2 regions of the Paenibacillus sp. FSL H8-0261 genome follow, and region 1 is predicted to be linked to the other one. Evidence: riboswitches for the same ligand, from Rfam matches in the RefSeq annotation. Region 1 holds a riboswitch; the other holds the start of a gene.

Region 1 (9,395 bases):
TTCTTGGATGTCCATATATACGTCCTGATCGGTTTCATTATCATCAAAGCCCATAGCGTAAGAGAATCCACTGCAACCGCCGGGCGTTACTCCAATACGGAGGAACATGTTCGGCACTTCTTGTTCAGCAAGCATCGCCTTTAATTGTTCTGCTGCCTTTTCGCTAATATTAATCATGATCATATCCTCCTATAAATTAACTTACTTCAACAGAAAAACTTATGTTTAAGGGACCTTCCGGTCAAAAATTACTTTCTTAAAAATATATACTTAATAAACTCAGTATAACCGACTATTCCATTACCCTCAAGTCACAACTGCCTTATGCCTGACCTGCCGCACCAAAATAAACCATCCATATCCAGCTGTTGATCCCCTTATAAGAGAGGTTTATAATAAGGAAGGCAAACATAAGTAAAAATTCGGAAATTTGTCACGGAGGCTAAACCTCCGATTTATTTTCATGAATGAACAGCTACCGTCTGGGTAAGTCTGGGAATTATCTGCGGGCAATGGACCCCGTAAAACTTTCAGGAGGAATTTATTATATGTCTACTCTTTTCACCCCCCAAACAGACGCCCGAATGATGAACATTATTGAAAAAGTTCGTGGCGGCGAAAGATTGAATTTAGAAGATGGCGTTTATTTATATCAAAGTAACGACCTACTTACGATTGGCCAGTTAGCAAATGAAGTCAATCTCGCAAAGAACAACAACAGGGTATATTTTATCGAAAACATGAGTCTATATTTCACCAATGTTTGCGAATCTCACTGTGCATTCTGCAATTTCCGCAAAGATGATGGAGAAGAGGGAGCTTATACCCTTTCCGGTCAGGAAATGGTGCAATATGTCGAACAGCATATTCATCCAGGTGTGCGCGAATTTCATATCGTCGGCGGTCATAATGACAAGGTTCCTTTCCAGTATTACGTGGATTCTTTAAAAGCCTTGAATGAACGTTTTCCTGAGGTAACCTTAAAAGCATACACTGCAGCCGAAATCGATTTTTTTACCCGAATTAGCGGGTTGAGTATTCGTGAGGTGCTGGAACAGCTGCGTGCTGCTGGACTTAAGACGCTTACCGGTGGTGGCGCAGAAATATTATCCGATCAATACCGTAAAAAAATGCGTGTAGATAAGGCTAATGTGGAAGAATACCTAGAAGTTCACCGGACAGCACATCAGCTTGGCATGAAGACCCATACGACTATGCTCTACGGCTCGATTGAATCTCATGAGGATCGTATCCGGCATATGATGCAGATTCGTGATCTACAGGATGAAACCAATGGCTTTATGGTATTCATTCCATTATCTATGCAGCCTAAGAACAAGAATGCAGGAATTATGCGCCGCAACTCCGCTTATGAGGATCTGAAGACGATTGCGATCAGCCGATTGATGCTGGATAATTTCGATCACATCAAAGCTTACTTTATTAATATCGGTCCTCAGCTTACACAGGTTGCACTGAACTTCGGTGCTTCTGACGTACATGGTACTATTCTTAAAGAACGCATTAGCCATGCGGCTGGTGCCTTAACACCTGAAGGCCTCACTCGCGATGAATTGATCTGGTTAGTAAAAGGTGCTGGACGAATTCCAGTAGAACGCGACACGTTCTACAATGCGATAAAGGTATACGAATAAAAGACTACCTAGATCCGTTATCCTATATTGGAAAGGAAGTTCGGTCAGCATGAGAACACTACTCGTTCTGGGCGGCGGCTATGGCGGCTTGGCCCTAATTCAAGAATTGCTCAATAATCACCTTCCACAGGATATTGAAATTATCTTAATTGACCGAATGCCTTATCAAGGAATCAAAACGGAATATTATGCGCTTGCCGCAGGTACAGTAACTGACTATCACTTGCGGATCCAGTTTCCGGTTCATCCCCGTCTCACTATCCGTTACTGTGAGGTGAGTTCCATTGATTTGGAGAGTAGAATCGTTACAATGGAGCCTGACGAGACTGTGTCTTATGACATACTTGCCATTGCACTAGGTTGTACCGACAATTACCATAACATCCCTGGAGCTGATCAATATACTTGCAGTATCCAGACCTTTGCAGGGACACGCGAAACTTACCAACGTTTAAACGATGTGAAGCCTTATGGAACTATAAACATTGTAGGCGGAGGACTAAGTGGAGTGGAATTGGCGGCAGAGCTTCGGGAGAGCCGACCAGATCTTAATATTGCTATTCTGGATCGCGGTGAACGTGTCTTATCTGCCTTCCCTGCGAAGCTGTCACAGTACGTGGAGGAATGGTTTCACCACCATCAAGTACAGACACTTGGACGTGTCTCCGTATCCCATGTAGAGAAAGATGCGCTTTTTAACGGTACAGAGGAAATTCTTTCAGATGTTACAGTATGGACCGCAGGGATCCAACCTGTGAAGGTTGTTCAGGAATTAACAGTCCCGAAGGATCGCGGAGGACGAATCATTTTGGATGAATATTATCGTGTACCTGATTATCCAGAAGTGTATGTAATTGGCGACTGTGCCAGCCTGCCGTTCGCTCCAAGCGCACAAGCCGCAGGAGCGCAGGGTGAGCAGGTTGCTCAGGTTATTCAAGCCATGTGGCGCGGCGAGACCCCTAAGCTTCATCCTATTCGTCTAAAGGGTACCTTAGGCTCACTAGGCAAGAAAGCTGGATTTGGTCTGATGGGCCAACGCTCCGTCAAAGGACGGGTTCCCCGTATCCTTAAGAGCGGGGTGCTCTGGATGTCAAAACGCACTTTAGGATAAACCTAAGGGCTGCTCTTTTCCGTATTTATAACGGAAAAGAGCAGCCCTTTATTTTCCACAAAAAGCATTTAGTCAAGATCCATGTTGAACCAAGCCTCTAGCTCTTTGATTTTAGCATCAATTTTCTCTTCTAGCTCGGCAACCGTATCTGCAGCAACGATGTCACCTTCAACCATGGCAAAGGGAGTTAAATAACATTCCCCACAATTGTTCAGGCATCCGTATTCGATCACATCGTAATCTGGATTTTCCTCCAGCTTATGCATTAGCTTGTCTGTTCCGTGACCCATGTTACTGGCACAAAATTCAATAATTGGTCTCATGATGATCTCCCTATTCCGCCTAACCATTTTATTTTTTAACTTTTTGTACTATAATGAACTTATGAAAGGAGTGATTGAGAAATGAGTGAGAATGCACAAAGCACCGAAATGTATGATGAAGTATTGGAAGTGCTGGATAAGCTTCGTCCGTTCCTGCAACGCGATGGCGGCGACGTTGAACTGGTCGATGTAGAAGACGGCATCGTTAAGTTGAAACTTATGGGTGCCTGCGGCAGCTGCCCAAGCTCCACGATCACCTTGAAAGCCGGGATTGAACGCGCCCTTCTTGAGGAAGTAGAAGGCGTACAAGAAGTTATGCAAGTATTCTAATCCCATTCAATATCATTCCCGATCCTCCTCTTCAGGAGATCGGGATTTTCTTATTATAGAGGATTTACACTTCCCCTACAACATACAGCATAAAACCCGCTTGCCGTTAGGCAGCGGGTTTTATGCTGTATTAGAGATTAAGTTAGCTTTCTGTCTTAAAATGCTGGAATGATCGAGCCTTTGTACTGCTCTTCAATAAAAGCTTTAGCTTCTGGAGAATTCAGTGCAGCGACAAGCTTTTTGATTGCATCAGAATCTTTATTGTCAGGACGAGCTACCAGGATGTTAGCGTAAGGGGAATCCGTACCCTCAATGAACAAAGCATCTTTAGTAGGAACTAGGTTAGCTTCCAAAGCATAGTTAGTGTTAATCAAGGCAAGATCTACTTCATCCAATTGACGACCTAACATTGCTGCATCTAGCTCGATGATTTTAAGGTTTTTCTTATTTTCAGTGATATCTGCTTGGGTAGATGTGATGTTGGTATCATCTTTCAAAGAAATCAGTCCATTTTTGGCAAGCAAGATCAGTGCACGACCACCGTTTGTAGCATCATTCGGGATGGCTACTTTCGCACCATCAGCCAGCTCGTCGATGGATTTGATTTTTTTGGAATAAGCACCAAAAGGTTCAACGTGAACGGCTGTAACAGAAACTAGATCCGAACCGTTCTTTTGATTCTGGTCATCCAGGTAAGGTTGATGTTGGAAGAAGTTAGCATCCAGATTCTTCTCTGAAAGCTGAACGTTTGGTTGAACATAGTCAGTGAATTCTTTGATTTCTAATTTAATTCCTTGCGCTTCAAGCAATGGAGCAATAGCTTTTAGGATCTCAGCGTGTGGAACAGGTGAAGCACCAACCACCAATTTTACAGGTTCTGCAGATGACTCAGTTGCAGCACCATCTTTTGGTGCATTAGTAGCAGCCGAGTTAGAAGCATTATTGTTATTGCCGCAAGCAGCCAGCACCACAACCAGTGTCAGACTAAAAAAAGTAAGTAGTAATTTTTTCATTTTAAATCCCCCTCTTATCCTTGGTATTTGTATGAATAAGGCTATATATGGACGTACCTTATTTCCGTGTGAAATGTCGTACTAGTCGATCACCGGCCATTTGTAGCAGTTGCACCAGTATGACCATCAAGACTACAGAGATAATCATAACTTCCTTCTCATATCGGTAATATCCGTAACGAATCGCTAGATCCCCTAGCCCGCCGCCGCCTACCATCCCGGACATTGCCGTATAGGAGACCAGTGTAACCAGTGTGATCGTAACCCCAGCGAGCAGACCTGGACGAGCCTCTGGCAAAAGAACACGCATAACGATCTGATTCGTGGATGCTCCCATCCCTTGCGCCGCTTCGATTACTCCACGATCCACTTCTCTTAATGCCGTTTCCACCAAGCGAGCAAAGAATGGAGCTGCACCAATCACGAGCGGTGGAATCGTACCAAGTACTCCAATGGAGGTTCCAACGATGGTTTTGCTAAAAGGAATTAAAGCCACCATCAAAATGATAAACGGTACGGAACGCAAGATGTTTACAAAGAATGATAAGACCGAGTAAATTACTCTGATTACTATACTATTCGATCTTCCCCATAAATACAATAGAATTCCGAGTGGTAAACCAAGAATAATTGTGAACAATCCAGAGAATATTAACATTTGCAAGGTAGCAACTGTAGCATCCATCATTTCTTGCCAGTTTAAGTCTGCGAAATTCATTACGAAATCACCTCCACTTCAAGGCCTTGAGCGGTTAGTTCGGCTATCGTCACAGCGATCGCTTCAGCTGGACCTTCGAACCGAACAATCATTTGTCCATAAGGTACGTCTTTTATCGTTGAGATGGTACCATGCAGAATGGCGAAGCTAACACCTGTCTCACGTACTACATTGGAAAGTGCAGAGCCGTAGGTCTTCTCTCCGAAAAAAGTAATTTTGACGGCCTGAGAGTTGTCCCCAGCAGCAGCGTCAAGCGCCGTACGAAGGGGTCCCTCATTCTGTGATTCACTGCGAATGAAATCGCGAGTGACCTCATGCTGCGGCTTCAGGAATACCTCCGTGACTTTACCTTGCTCAACGATACCACCACCATGAATGACCGCAACACGGTCGCAAATGCTCTGAATCACGTGCATTTCGTGAGTGATCAGCACAATAGTCAGATGGAACCGTTTATTAATATCGAGCAATAGCTTAAGAATAGAGTCTGTCGTTTGTGGATCAAGCGCAGAGGTTGCCTCGTCACACAGCAGCACATCAGGGTCGCTGGCAAGTGCCCGAGCGATGCCGACTCGTTGCTTTTGTCCTCCTGATAATTGAGACGGATACTTATCCTGGTGTTCTTCAAGCCCAACTAGAGCAAGCAGTTCTTTCACTTTTGCATCAATATCTGCTCTCGAGGTACCTGTGAGTCGTAGAGGAAAAGCAATATTATCATATACAGTCGCAGAAGATAGCAGATTGAAATGTTGAAAAATCATTCCTATCTTGCGCCGCTGCTCCTGCAGCTGGCCTTGGGTAAGCTTGGTTAGTTCAATGCCATCTACCCATACTTCCCCTTCTGTCGGACGCTCCAACAGATTAATGCAACGGATCAATGTACTTTTCCCCGCTCCAGAATGGCCAATAACTCCGAATATTTCACCTTTTTCGATAGACAAATTCAATCCGGAAAGTGCTGTAGCCGCATGGCTGCCTTTTCCATATACCTTTGTTATTCCTTTTAGATTAATCAACGCTCGTCGCCCCCTTTATAATTCACTTATTCCATACAAAAAAACCTCCGACGATCGATGCAGATCGCAAGAGGCTCTGTGTGTTTATTTAGACAATGCCTTCTCATCTGCCAACGACCACAAACCTTGCGTCATTGTAGGAATTAGCACCATGACATTTGTACATAACGCTAATCGCGCTGTATACAAATCGGTTGCCGGGCTTCATCGGGCCTATCCCTCCGCCACTCTCGATAAGATATAGAGTATGAAATTTTATGTTTGAATTCGTACAGACTTTAATGCAAGCATAAGTATAGTAAGTTTCTTGTTTTTTGTCAAAAGGAAATATCTTGAACGCTTAGGATTGTACACGCTTTGCCTTGCTTATTTCCTTACGCAGCTGTTCATTGCTGTAGCTGAATGCCGCGATTAATGTTTTACAGTTCATTTCAAGGGACTGCTTTAAATCCTCAAGATGGCTATCTAAATCCTCAAGCTGAATTTTGTCATGCAAGCCTTGATGCCGCTGCCATAAATCATCCTGCATTTCGGAATTCATATAATGAATTTCAGCATTTCTGCGCTTGCGTAGATTCTCCAGTGGATCACGATAAGAGTTCTTGATCTGTTCCAGTTGATCCGCTAATGCAGGATGCACATTCAATAACTGAAGTTGACGCAGTACTGTAAAATAAGAAAAGTGCGTTTTTAATTTGGAGGTTTTGAGGTCATAAAAATGATTCAGTACCGTTCCAAGCTTGTCCAGAAGAGAGAACACACGAATAAATCCATCTTTATAAAAATAAACATACCGCGCATAATCGCCTTGTTCCACTGGTGACATATCGTCCATATAACCAGCGATTACCGATTTCCGGTAAAAAGCAGCTGCGAACCAGCTTTGCTCCAATTCATCCAATGAGGAGATCAGTCCACGTGTCCAAATCTCCAGCTTGCGGTATTCATGGTCATTATCCTCATGAGCGTTCATTTCCTTGCGCAGTAAGGCTGCAAATGTGGCCATGTTCTCCATCGCGTCAGCCAATACACCGCTGTTCTTTCGAGGCGGCTCTCCAAGTATAACCCGCAGCATATCCCAGTCCTCCTAAAGTTTTGTCCAGCACCACGATATACCGATTTCCACTTTATTATTCCGCAGGTAAAGCGACTCTATCCACGGTGGGAACTTTCTACCAAGGGTGTTACAACGGTGTCATTGGATTCGTTGGATTTTTTTCAACAACGACATTTCTCGCACGATTCAGCTGCCAGACTCTTACACTCATATAACATAAGACACCAAACAAACTAGCGATCAACAAAATATGAGCCAAAGCGGCAAATATGTACAATCTTTCATTATCAAGTGTGTAAACAACAGCAGCACCACTAAATACCTGCATCAAGCACAGCAGAACAGCCGCTACGCCAAGAGCTCTTAGCTCTGGGTAATCCTTATGTTTCCAAAAAGCTAAATGTCCAAGCACCGCAGTAAGAATGAATAAGATCAAAGCCGCAATCCGGTGCGTAAAAACAATACCTACTCCCCCGGAAAGCTCGGGAACCCATTCACCGTTACAGAGCGGCCAGCCAGAACATCCACCGCGCGAATCCGTATGACTAACAAAGGCTCCAATATAAACAACAACATAGGAATATAAGGCCGTGAAGCAGGTTAAATTGCGGAAAGCCTTACTGACGGGTTTCTTCTGAAGCTCCATCTTAGGATCGTACTCACCTGCTTCATGTCGCCTTTTAGTTCCTAGAGCCAGCATTAGAGAACTTGAAAAAGCAATCAAGGAAAAGCCCATATGCAGTGCCATTACAGCAGCAGATTGGGATTTAATCACTGCAAGCGCTCCCATACCACCTTGAACAATTACAAACAGCAACGTCATAAATGCATATACTAACAAGTCCCGCCGATTTCGAGCATAACGCCAAAAGGCAATCATCGAGGCAAGTGACAATAACCCTGCCAATCCGCTAAACAAGCGATGGGTGTATTCAATCATCGAACCTACAGTATAGGCCGGAATCAATTTCCCATGACAGAGCGGCCATTCATTTCCGCATTCCAATCCCGATCCAGTCTTCGTTACAACCGCTCCCCCTAGTACAGCGAGGAACATGATAAGGCAAGTAAGATAACTAAGCCATTTCAACTGATTTGTCGACAAAAATATCACCCGCAGTTTTTAGTAATGAAGAAGCATCTTAAAAAACCACCGCTTTTGCTCGAACAGGCGAAAGCGGTGGTTTTCCGGAATTACTGTTGAAGGCTTTGATGCACTTGAACCGCTTTATCCAGGAAATTCTCAATTTCCTCGCGGGATTTACGTAATTTATTAACGAATCTAACCAATTCACGCCCATCGGAATACGCGACAAAGCTTGGAATACCCATAATATTTTGTTCCTGACTAACGTCACCCACAGCATCAACGTCAACCTCAACCAGCGTTAGACGATCTGCATAGGCTTGCTCTACCTCAGGAATAAAAGGATCGATAAATTTACAATCCGAGCACCAGTCCGCCTTGAAGATGGCTACAGTTAATCGAGGAGATTGAATGGCTACCTGAAATTCAGCAGGAGAACTAATTTTATCCATAGCTTGTTCAGTCCTTTCTTCCATATCTGTCAAATTTATATTCTTTAAGTGAAGCAAAATGTCATGCAGAAGTCAAACTTATTCTCTCATACGAACACGCGCAGGCTGCAATTTCATCAGCGGATGGAGCAATTTTTGCAATGCACGCGGATAACTGGAGATTTCCTGTTTAGTAAGCACACCCAGTACAATTAGCATGACCAGATAAATAACAACAACTGCGGCCCCTACAACAAGACAAGTGATCAGAAATGCCAGACGTGCAGGCATTAGATCTGTTAACAGAATTCCAGCTTGGTTAAGTCCAAAACCAATACCACCGGACACCAGAACCGCAATTGCGAAGCCGCCCCACCGTTTACCCATAATTTCGAAAGGTACAATGGATTTCAGCATCCGTAAGTTAAGAATAGTAATAACTACGAAACAAAGTGCTGTTGCGCCGATAATCCCGTAGATCCCAAATATCTTACTTAGCAAGAAGCTTGCGACTAATTTAACAATAATACCCACTAGCACATAATACATTGAAATGCGTGATTTGCCCATACCGAGCAAGATGGAGTTCGTTGTCATCATGGTGATCTGAAAGATCGTTCCAATCGTAAGCATCGCCACAATTCCGCTTCCGTC
Region 2 (9,395 bases), 2.9 Mb from region 1:
GCTTAGTGCCGATTATTACTTACCTTCCTATGGAGGGCAGTGTTTTTCTGGAAGTGGGAAACTGTCCCCCAAGGGTGATGCTTCTGCTCGCATGCTCTCTCTGGAAGATGAAATTAGAATACTCCGTAGCAAAATGGAGCAGCTTTTTTTGCAGGAAAAATCATTCACTTCAGATAATGTGATTGAAATTAGCAGTTTACTGGATCTCAAGATAAATGAATACATGAAGGGGCGTCCAGTTGGAAAATAACGTCGCTACATGCTGTTGAAGAGGACCCTAGGGTCCTCTTTTTGTTGTTCCTTTAAGCTCACACATCGCAACATTGCAGTCACACTTGGAGAGAATATGCCTATACTCTTCATTTGCCATTTTTATATAAGAAAGCTTAAACTAGCATTATGTGATTTGAAGAATGGATAGGAGGAGTAAGCCATGGTGATCTATACACGCACGGGTGATGCGGGTCAAACTTCAGTGATTGGCGGCCGGGTTGGTAAGGACGATGTCCGAGTTGAAGCTTACGGAACGATCGATGAACTGAATTGCTTTGTAGGTCAGGCAAGGAGCCTGATGGAGGACGATCAGTTTGATGATGTACGCGAGCAGCTGCTGGAAATTCAGCATGAGCTATTCGATTGCGGAACCGATCTGGCTTTTATTAAGCTAGGTGATGGTGGTCAATATATGGTAACAAGTGAGATGGCTAAACGGTTGGAGGGCTGGATTGATGAACTTCAAGCAGAGAATCCACCACTAGAAAAATTCATCCTCCCTGGGGGCAGTCCGTTAGCTTCGGTTCTACATGTGTGCCGTACGGTTTGCCGCCGGGCGGAACGCCGGGCAGTTACACTTGGACGAAATGCAGACATTAATCCGGAAGCGGTTATTTATTTGAACCGGTTATCCGATTATTTCTTTGCGCTGGCTAGGACGGCTAATACACGGGCAGGGATTACTGATGTAGAATACATTCGCAGTAAAAAGGTGTTCCGAGACTAATATGACTAGCTATTATTCACCAATTACTTACATTATACCGCCAGAAGAGGATGACTGGTTGCTGAAGACGATCCTGCATAAACGGATGGATGTCTCACGTAAATTGTTGTCACGCCTTAAGCAAACAGAACAAGGGATTACATTAAATGGAGAGCGTGTTTATATCAGCGTACATGTTAAGGCAGGCGATATTGTACAGATTCGCATGGAAACAGAGACTTCGGATGATATTTTACCGCAGCCGATTCCCTTTGAAATTCTATTTGAAGATGAGCATCTGCTCGTAGTAAACAAGGCAGCAGGGATCATCGTGCATCCCACACACGGACATTACACTGATACGCTGGCTAACGGAGTAGTTCATTATTGGGCGCAAAAAAATGAACGTTTCCGCTTTCGACCCGTCCATCGTCTGGACCAGGAAACCTCCGGTGTGTTAGTCATCGCCAAGAATCCGTATAGCCATCAGCATATTTCTGAGCAGATGATTGCGGGTACAGTGGACAAACGTTATGCTGCATTTGTTCATGGGGCTCCTGTGGAGCCTTTCGGCGATATCGACGGACCTATTGACCGTGATCCTGAGGAGCCGCATCGACGTATCGTGACACCGGATGGTTATCCTTCTCTGACTCGGTATGAGGTTAAGACCGTATACGCACAAGGTTCAAAAGTTGAACTGAAGCTGGAGAGTGGTCGTACTCATCAGATTCGGGTCCACATGACCTCTATCGGCTATCCTTTGATTGGTGACAGCATGTATCGTCATGAGCTGTATAATCTACCGGAATTGACTTTAACTCAAAGTGAACAGTTGGAGTCCGTTGCAGCACTAGATGCCTCCATACCGCGTCAAGCACTGCACGCGGTGCGTCTGACGTTCAAGCATCCGGTGCTGCTGCAGGAAATGATCTTTGAAGCTCCTTTGCCGCCTGATATGGCGGCCTTGGAGGAAATACTGGAGCAAGGACCGATAGCGAATTTGAGGTAAAAATTATCTTAGTGATGTTAGCGAGAGGGCGAATTGGTTCTGGAGAAACGGAGTGTTCGCCTTTATCCTCGGATTTCATCCGCAACAAGCGGACTAAATCAAGAAATCTGAGGATAACAGCGATCGGAAGAATAATTTGCCAGCGTAGCGCACTCATCACTACCATTAAAGGAGAACAACATGAGCAAACTAAAAGTATATCAATATCCAAAATGCAGCACCTGCCGCAGTGCAGTAAAATGGCTACAAGCTCAAGGTCATGAGCTTGAGCTTCAAAACATCGCAGAACAGCCGCCTACCGTTGAGGAGCTGCGTGAATTGCTGGCCAATAGCGGACTTGAACTGAAAAAGTTTTTTAATACAAGTGGTGAAGTCTATAAAGCATTGGGTCTTAAGGACAAAATGGCACAGCTTAGTGAGCAGGAAAAGCTTGAGCTGCTCGCAAGCCATGGCATGCTAAATAAACGTCCGATTGTCACCGATGGCGTTAAAGTTACGGTAGGCTTTAAAGAAGAGCAATATGCTGAAGCTTGGAGCAATGCTTCCAAAGTATAAATCCGTAAAGGGGATGTCCCAACAGTCATTTCATGGCTGTTGTGGCATCCCTTTTTGGATATCTAGGAAAATCACAAAAGACCATGATTCTATAATATACTTATATTTCTCGCTTAAGCTTACCGCCCTTGCAAGGGCACCGATGGTGTTTTTACTTGTTAGTTTCAAAGGATAAGAATAAGCTCCCATATGTGTAACTATATGATCCCTTATCAGATCATGTATTTTCTGATAGAATACTCTTTGTGCAATAACATGGACAAGCGCTTAATAACAATACAATGAACGATTAAGGGAGAGGTTTATACATGAGAGCAGAAACAACGGGCCGTGTAATGCTTGTAGATGGAATGGCTCTGCTGTTCCGGGCCTTTTATGCGACCTCTTATGGAGGATATATTCGCAAGACAAAAGCTGGATTGCCGACGAATGCGGTGTATGGTTTTTTGCAGTATTTTTTCGATGCGGTAAGCACATTTGAGCCTTCTCACGTCGTATGCTGCTGGGATATGGGCAAAGGAACGTTCCGCACCGAGAAATACGATGGATACAAATCGAATCGGATTGAAGCCCCGTTAGAGCTGATTCCACAGTTCGATCTAGTAAAAGATGTAGTAGCTGAGCTTGGGGTGCCGAATATTGGACTTGCAGGCTATGAAGCGGATGATTGCATTGGTACGCTGGCTTCTTGTTACAGTGAAAACTCTGAGGTATATATTTTGACGGGTGACCATGATATGCTTCAGCTCATTGATGAGAATGTTAAAGTCGTCATTATGAAAAAGGGACGCTCTAACTATAAAGTGTATGACCTTGCAGAATTGCTGGAGGAAAAGGGTCTAACCCCTAGACAAGTGATTGACCTGAAAGGTTTTATGGGCGATACCAGTGATAATTATCCCGGCGTAAAAGGGATTGGTGAGAAGACTGCGCTGAAACTGCTGACCGAATACAGAACAGTTGAAGGTGTAATTGAGAATCTGCATCTGCTCCCTAAAGGTGTGCGTACCAAAATCGAAGCAGATCTGGATATGCTGCATTTATCGCGAGAGCTAGCGGAAATCCGTTGCGATGTACCAGTGGTCTGCGAGCTGACGGAAGCCTTGTGGCAACTACAGCGGGAAACAGCTGCGCGCAAATTTCAGGAGCTAGAGTTCGGCAGCTTGATGCATTTGATTGCTGAGGTGCAGGACGAACGGGGAATTGTACAGATTGAGTTAGGCGATTTGGGTTAAGATCAGACACCCTTCATGCAAAGATGCATGGAGGGTGTTTTGTTAAACTATAAGAACGTATAAGTTTCACACTATACATTATCCTTATCTTTCTCTCTTAAACGCCTTTTGCGTCCTTATAAGGACGCAAAAGGCGTTTATACTTGTTGTGATAGCGCTTCATTCGACGTATAATTAGGGCTGGTGATTGCTTTTTTTATGCTATTATTCATTTGTGTATGGGTAGCGTTTCAACTTCTAACTAGAGAAAGGGAGAGAATTGCTGTGAAGCTATTGGGAGCGATTGAAGCAGGCGGAACAAAGTTTGTATGTGGGATTGGTTATGAGGACGGTACCATTGTTGACCGAGTTAGCTTTCCGACAACAACACCGGAAGAAACGATGGGACTAGTAATAGACTATTTTAAAGAGAAAAATGTAGAAGCATTCGGAATCGGATCTTTTGGACCGATTGATCCCGTACTGGACAGCCCTACTTATGGTTACATAACAACGACACCAAAACCTCACTGGGGACAATATAATCTGGTAGGCACAATGGCTGACCAATTTAACGTTCCGATCGGCTTTGACACGGATGTGAATGGTGCAGCGCTTGCGGAGAGTAAATGGGGAGCAGCTAAAGGTCTGGACAGCTGTCTTTATATTACGGTTGGGACAGGCATTGGAGCAGGAGCGGTTGTTGGCGGCCAGATGGTCCATGGATTGTCACATCCTGAGATGGGACATATTCTAGTTCGTAGACATCCAGAGGATACGTTTGAGGGTTACTGTCCTTATCATGGCGATTGTCTTGAAGGATTAGCCGCAGGTCCGGGGATCGGCAAACGCTGGGGACAACCGGCAGGAGAGCTACCAGTGGACCATCCGGCATGGGAAATGGAAGCTCACTATCTTGCACATGCACTCATGAACTATGTGCTGATTCTGTCTCCTCAAAAAATCGTAATGGGCGGTGGTGTTATGAAGCAAAGCCACCTGTTCCCGTTAATTCGCACTAAGCTGCAAGAGTTATTGAGCGGATATGTTCAACATCCATCGCTTAATGTCGACATCGATAATTATGTTGTCTCACCAGGTCTTGGAGACAATGCAGGGCTTGCTGGAGCGATTGGATTGGCTACATTAGCTCTAGCTAGAAACTAGTATAAAAAGACATTGACTGTTCGGTAATATATGGTATTCTAGGATCTAACAGTATAGCATTTAATGAGGGAGCACCTCTTTCGCGTTTATCGTGAGAGAGGTGCTTTTTTTGCGTTCGGGGTCTGATTGAGAAAGGATTTGTTCGCTCCGAAGGAGGGTCTTCCCGGAAGGTTATTGTGCTTACTGTAATGTTGAGAAAGGTAGGGATGGATATGCAAATTGTGTTTATGAACCGTTTATCCAGAATATCTGGAGTGGATCAAGAGGTGTACGCCCAGCTGTGGATTGGAGAGGAAGAGGGGATCTGGAGTTTGGGCTGGCGTGATTTTTCAGGTGGGGAGAATTACATTGAGAATTTGTGGTATGAAGGTGGTTCATGGAATGAGATGCTCTGTGTATACAGGCATGAGCTAGCAGTGAAGATGGGAGATGGCTATAGACCCTTAATCGATGGGATATTCCACGAGGAGGATAGTCTTACTGGGCGTAATCAGGAGCAGCTGAAGCTTCAATATTACAGCGAACATTATGGGAATGAAGCCATTTATGAAGAGTTATGTGCTTGGCGCCGTGGTAAGGCTTCGAGTGAACGGAAGGCGCCCTATATTCTCGCCAGTAATCGTCTGTTGCGCTTGTTAAGTACATTTCTACCGCATACGCCAGAGGAACTGATGCAAATTCCGGGTGTGGGAGAAGGCAAGATAGCGCAGTTTGGGGCTGATTGGCTGGCTATAACTACTGCGGTGGCAAGGGAACATTCCTTCCCTCTAAATTGGGTGCATGAAGTAATTGAAGAGGAGTCTTTCGTCTCTTGGCTTTATAAACAGAAAGAAGTCAAATATAAGAAGCAGCTAGAACGACTGCGCTTGCGGAGGATTTTGCTACAGGGGATCGAGAATGGGTTGGGCTTGGAACAGCTTAAGGTGAATAGTGGAGTGAACCGGCGTGAACTGATTGAAGCGGTAGAGGAGCTAGAAAGAGAAGGTTATTCTGTCGAGAAGCTGATCCATGTAGAGCTTGGCAATATGCCGCAGAGTGAGCAGGATGCGATATGGAATGCCTATGTGGAGCTCGGGGATCTTTTCCTAAAACCGGTGTTACATAAGGTGTATGGCGACGACTTTTCCGCTGCTGAAGGATTGGATATTTATTATGAGCGTCTGCGATTGATCCGCATCCGTTTCCGTCGAGAGCAAACGCATAAAGTGGGCATGGCGACCAGTTTTTAAATTTGCGCATACCAAAAAGACGAAGGCTTCCTTATACCTTACGGTTACAGGTCCTTCGTCTTGCTTATTCGTCCGGTTCGTTTCATAGCCATTCCTTCTTGCGGAAAACATACAGCATCCCACAGCCTAACGTCAACATAACGCCTATAACGCCATAATAGCCATATTTCGTATGAAGCTCGGGCATATGATCAAAGTTCATACCGTAGATTCCGGTAATTACGGTCAGGGGCATGAATATTGTTGTGATCGCAGTAAATACTCTCATAATTTCATTCGCGCGGTTGGCGATACTGGATTGGTATGCCTCTCGTAAGTTGCCCATGAGATCGCGATACGTCTCAAAGGTTTCAGATATTTTAACCGCATTTTCATAAATGTCGCTAAAATATTTCTGCAGCTGATCATCAATCAGACGGAGGTCTTTTTTATTTAGGGTATTGATCACTTCTTTTTGTGGCCCCAGCATTTTCTTCAACCATAGAATTTCACTTCGCAGACCGATAATTTCACTGAGATGTGACTTCTTGGTATGCATGAGGATATCTTCTTCCAGCTTCTCGATCCGAGCTTCAATTCGGTCGCCGACGGAGAAATAGTTATCAACGACAAGGTCAATTAGCAAGTAAAGGAACATATCCGGTTCACTTACTTCTTGCTCCCAGAGCATAGGCTTCAGGATTCGTAGTTCATTGATCTTTTGTTTCGTGACAGTGATGATGTAATGTCTTCCAAGGAATACATTGAGCGCCCGTAGGAAAATTTCTTCATCGTCAAAGCGGATGCTATTTACAACTATAAAGTAGTGACTTTCGTATATTTCGATCTTTGGACGCTGATCCTCTTCGCTAAGGCAATCCTCAACAGCAAGATCATGTAGGTTGAACAAGGGCTGAAGCAGCTCCAAATCCTCAACATCGGCGTCAATCCAATAGAACCCTTCCGTTGGGGGTGTTAGTGTTTCATCAATTTCATCAATAGGTGTAAAAACCCCTGCATTTACCAGCCGGATTTTCATCTGATTTCACTCCTCCTATCCCCAGGTCTTCACTAGGGACTGCTAAATTAAGCACAGAGAAAAAAATCAGCTTGGCCGGCGGTACAATCAATACATAGGGCCAAATGACGTTTCGAGGGCATGAAGAAGAACTGCTCCCGCCGCCGGCAAGCTGATGATTATCCTGTGTGGTTGCTCATTCTGTACACATATTTGCGAGCTCGGGTCGCCTTCCATCCTTCTTCTCACCTCTTCTTTTCGTTCAGGTATGAAATACTTGTCTAGTATAACAACGGAGTATGCCTCTTTCAAGCAAATTTATTGTGATTTTGAGGCTTCTTCAGCATTGTATGGACTTGACGAAAAGGAGGTTCATGATTTAAAGTGAATTTTAAAGTAATTTAATTGAATACAGCTAAATCTTATCAAGAGCAGGTGGAGGGACTAGCCCTATGAAACCCGGCAACCGGCGTGTAAACGCACGGTGCTAATTCTTGCGGAATTTCTGCAGACGTCTAATCGTCTTCAGGAACATTCTGGCAGATGAGAGAGGCACATATGACTGTAGATATGACCTTTCTCGATTTCCGAGGAAGGTCTTTTTATGTTCAGCAAGCCGCAGTGCGGCAAAATAACTAAATTCAGCTAAGGAGTGGAAAGACAATGCCAATTAAAATTCCCGACAGTTTACCGGCGAAAGAAGTACTATCCGGAGAAAATATTTTTGTGATGGACGAAAGTCAGGCTTTCCATCAGGATATCCGTCCACTACGGATTGCTATTCTGAACCTCATGCCGACTAAAGAGACGACAGAGACTCAATTGCTGCGTTTAATTGGAAATTCGCCACTACAAGTTGATGTTACTTTATTGCATCCGCGTTCCCATATTTCCAAGAATACTTCTGCTGAACATTTGAAGAGCTTTTACAAAACCTTTGACGAGATCAGCCACCGCCGTTTGGATGGTTTAATCGTTACAGGTGCTCCTGTAGAACAAATGGAGTTCGAGGAAGTATCGTATTGGGAAGAACTGAAAGAGATTTTTGAATGGAGCAAGGACAATGTGACTTCAACCATGCATATTTGTTGGGCGGCACAGGCAGGCTTATATCATCATTTTGGTGTTCGTAAAGTGGCATTGCCTGAGAAATGCTTTGGCGTCTTCGCTCATACGATTAATCAAAATAACATTAAATTGTTGCGCGGCTTTGACGAGGTATTCCATGTACCACACTCTCGTCATACCGATGTCTCCCGTGAAGATATTGAGAATAACCCAGATCTGCAAATTCTGGCGGAATCCGAAGAAGCTGGTATGTATCTAGTGGCTACAAACGACGGTAAACAAATATTTGTGACCGGACATTCCGAATATGATCCTCTATCCTTAAAATGGGAATATGACCGTGATGTGTCTAGAGGGATGGAGATGGCTTTGCCGAAACATTACTTCCCTAAAGATGATCCAGAACGTACACCTCCAGCAGTGTGGCGTGCGCATGCCAATTTATTATTCTCTAACTGGCTCAATTACTATGTATATCAAGAAACGCCTTATGATATCGACCCGATTGTTTATTAATAATAGCGCTACAATATAAATTAGGAGGCATTAATCATGGATGACAAACTTAGGATTGAAAGTAGACTGGCTCAAATAGGTTCTCAAGAAGATCCTGCCACAGGAGCAATTAATTTTCCGATTTATAATGCAACGGCATTTCGTCATCCAAAACTCGGTCAAAGCACAGGGTTTGATTATAGCCGCACCAAGAGTCCGACCCGTTCAGTGCTTGAGAATGCAGCTGCGGAACTGGAATCTGGAGATGCAGGATTTGCTTGTAGCTCTGGGATGGCAGCGATACAAACGGTGCTTACCTTGTTCGCTCAAGGCGACCATCTGATCGTTTCGCTGGATCTTTACGGCGGTACCTATCGTTTGTTGGAACGGATTATGTCCAAGTTTGGAATCACTGCTTCTTATGTAGACACGAATGATTTGGATGCACTGGAAGCTTCGCGTCGTCCAAATACGAAAGCTGTATTTATTGAAACGCCAACGAACCCACTTATGATGATCACGGATATTGAAGCCGTGTGCACTTGGGCACGTCACCATGGGTTACTTAGCATTGTAGATAATACGCTGCTGACTCCATTCTTCCAACGGCCTATAGAATTAGGTGCGGATATTGTAGTTCATAGCGCTACTAAGTATTTGGGTGGTCATAATGATGTAC

What was found. Region 1 has a riboswitch for S-adenosylmethionine ahead of MHI27_RS25945 (methionine ABC transporter ATP-binding protein). Riboswitches for the same ligand answer to the same signal wherever they lie in the genome.
Region 2: it holds a riboswitch for S-adenosylmethionine, as region 1 does, so the genes downstream of both, metA (homoserine O-succinyltransferase) here and MHI27_RS25945 (methionine ABC transporter ATP-binding protein) in region 1, are expected to answer to the same signal.

The regions. Positions count from the first base shown of each region.
Region 1 covers NZ_CP150297.1:5,826,221-5,835,615, forward strand. Annotated here, with positions in the region: gene MHI27_RS25910 (iron-sulfur cluster assembly accessory protein) at 1-177, opposite strand, end outside; gene mqnE (aminofutalosine synthase MqnE) at 549-1,655, shown strand; gene MHI27_RS25920 (NAD(P)/FAD-dependent oxidoreductase) at 1,705-2,766, shown strand; gene MHI27_RS25925 (YuzB family protein) at 2,835-3,089, opposite strand; gene MHI27_RS25930 (NifU family protein) at 3,171-3,419, shown strand; gene MHI27_RS25935 (MetQ/NlpA family ABC transporter substrate-binding protein) at 3,575-4,432, opposite strand; gene MHI27_RS25940 (methionine ABC transporter permease) at 4,491-5,150, opposite strand; gene MHI27_RS25945 (methionine ABC transporter ATP-binding protein) at 5,150-6,166, opposite strand; SAM riboswitch class I at 6,267-6,406, opposite strand; gene MHI27_RS25950 (Cthe_2314 family HEPN domain-containing protein) at 6,507-7,241, opposite strand; gene MHI27_RS25955 (heme A synthase) at 7,351-8,328, opposite strand; gene MHI27_RS25960 (thioredoxin family protein) at 8,418-8,762, opposite strand; gene MHI27_RS25965 (polysaccharide biosynthesis protein) at 8,841-9,395, opposite strand, start outside.
Region 2 covers NZ_CP150297.1:1,877,842-1,887,236, forward strand. Annotated here, with positions in the region: gene MHI27_RS08195 (aspartyl-phosphate phosphatase Spo0E family protein) at 62-250, shown strand; gene MHI27_RS08200 (cob(I)yrinic acid a,c-diamide adenosyltransferase) at 434-1,000, shown strand; gene MHI27_RS08205 (RluA family pseudouridine synthase) at 1,002-1,991, shown strand; gene MHI27_RS08210 (arsenate reductase family protein) at 2,172-2,546, shown strand; gene MHI27_RS08215 (5'-3' exonuclease H3TH domain-containing protein) at 2,855-3,781, shown strand; gene MHI27_RS08220 (ROK family protein) at 4,046-4,927, shown strand; gene MHI27_RS08225 (HRDC domain-containing protein) at 5,140-6,156, shown strand; gene corA (magnesium/cobalt transporter CorA) at 6,239-7,174, opposite strand; SAM riboswitch class I at 7,573-7,703, shown strand; gene metA (homoserine O-succinyltransferase) at 7,817-8,737, shown strand; gene MHI27_RS08240 (aminotransferase class I/II-fold pyridoxal phosphate-dependent enzyme) at 8,774-9,395, shown strand, end outside.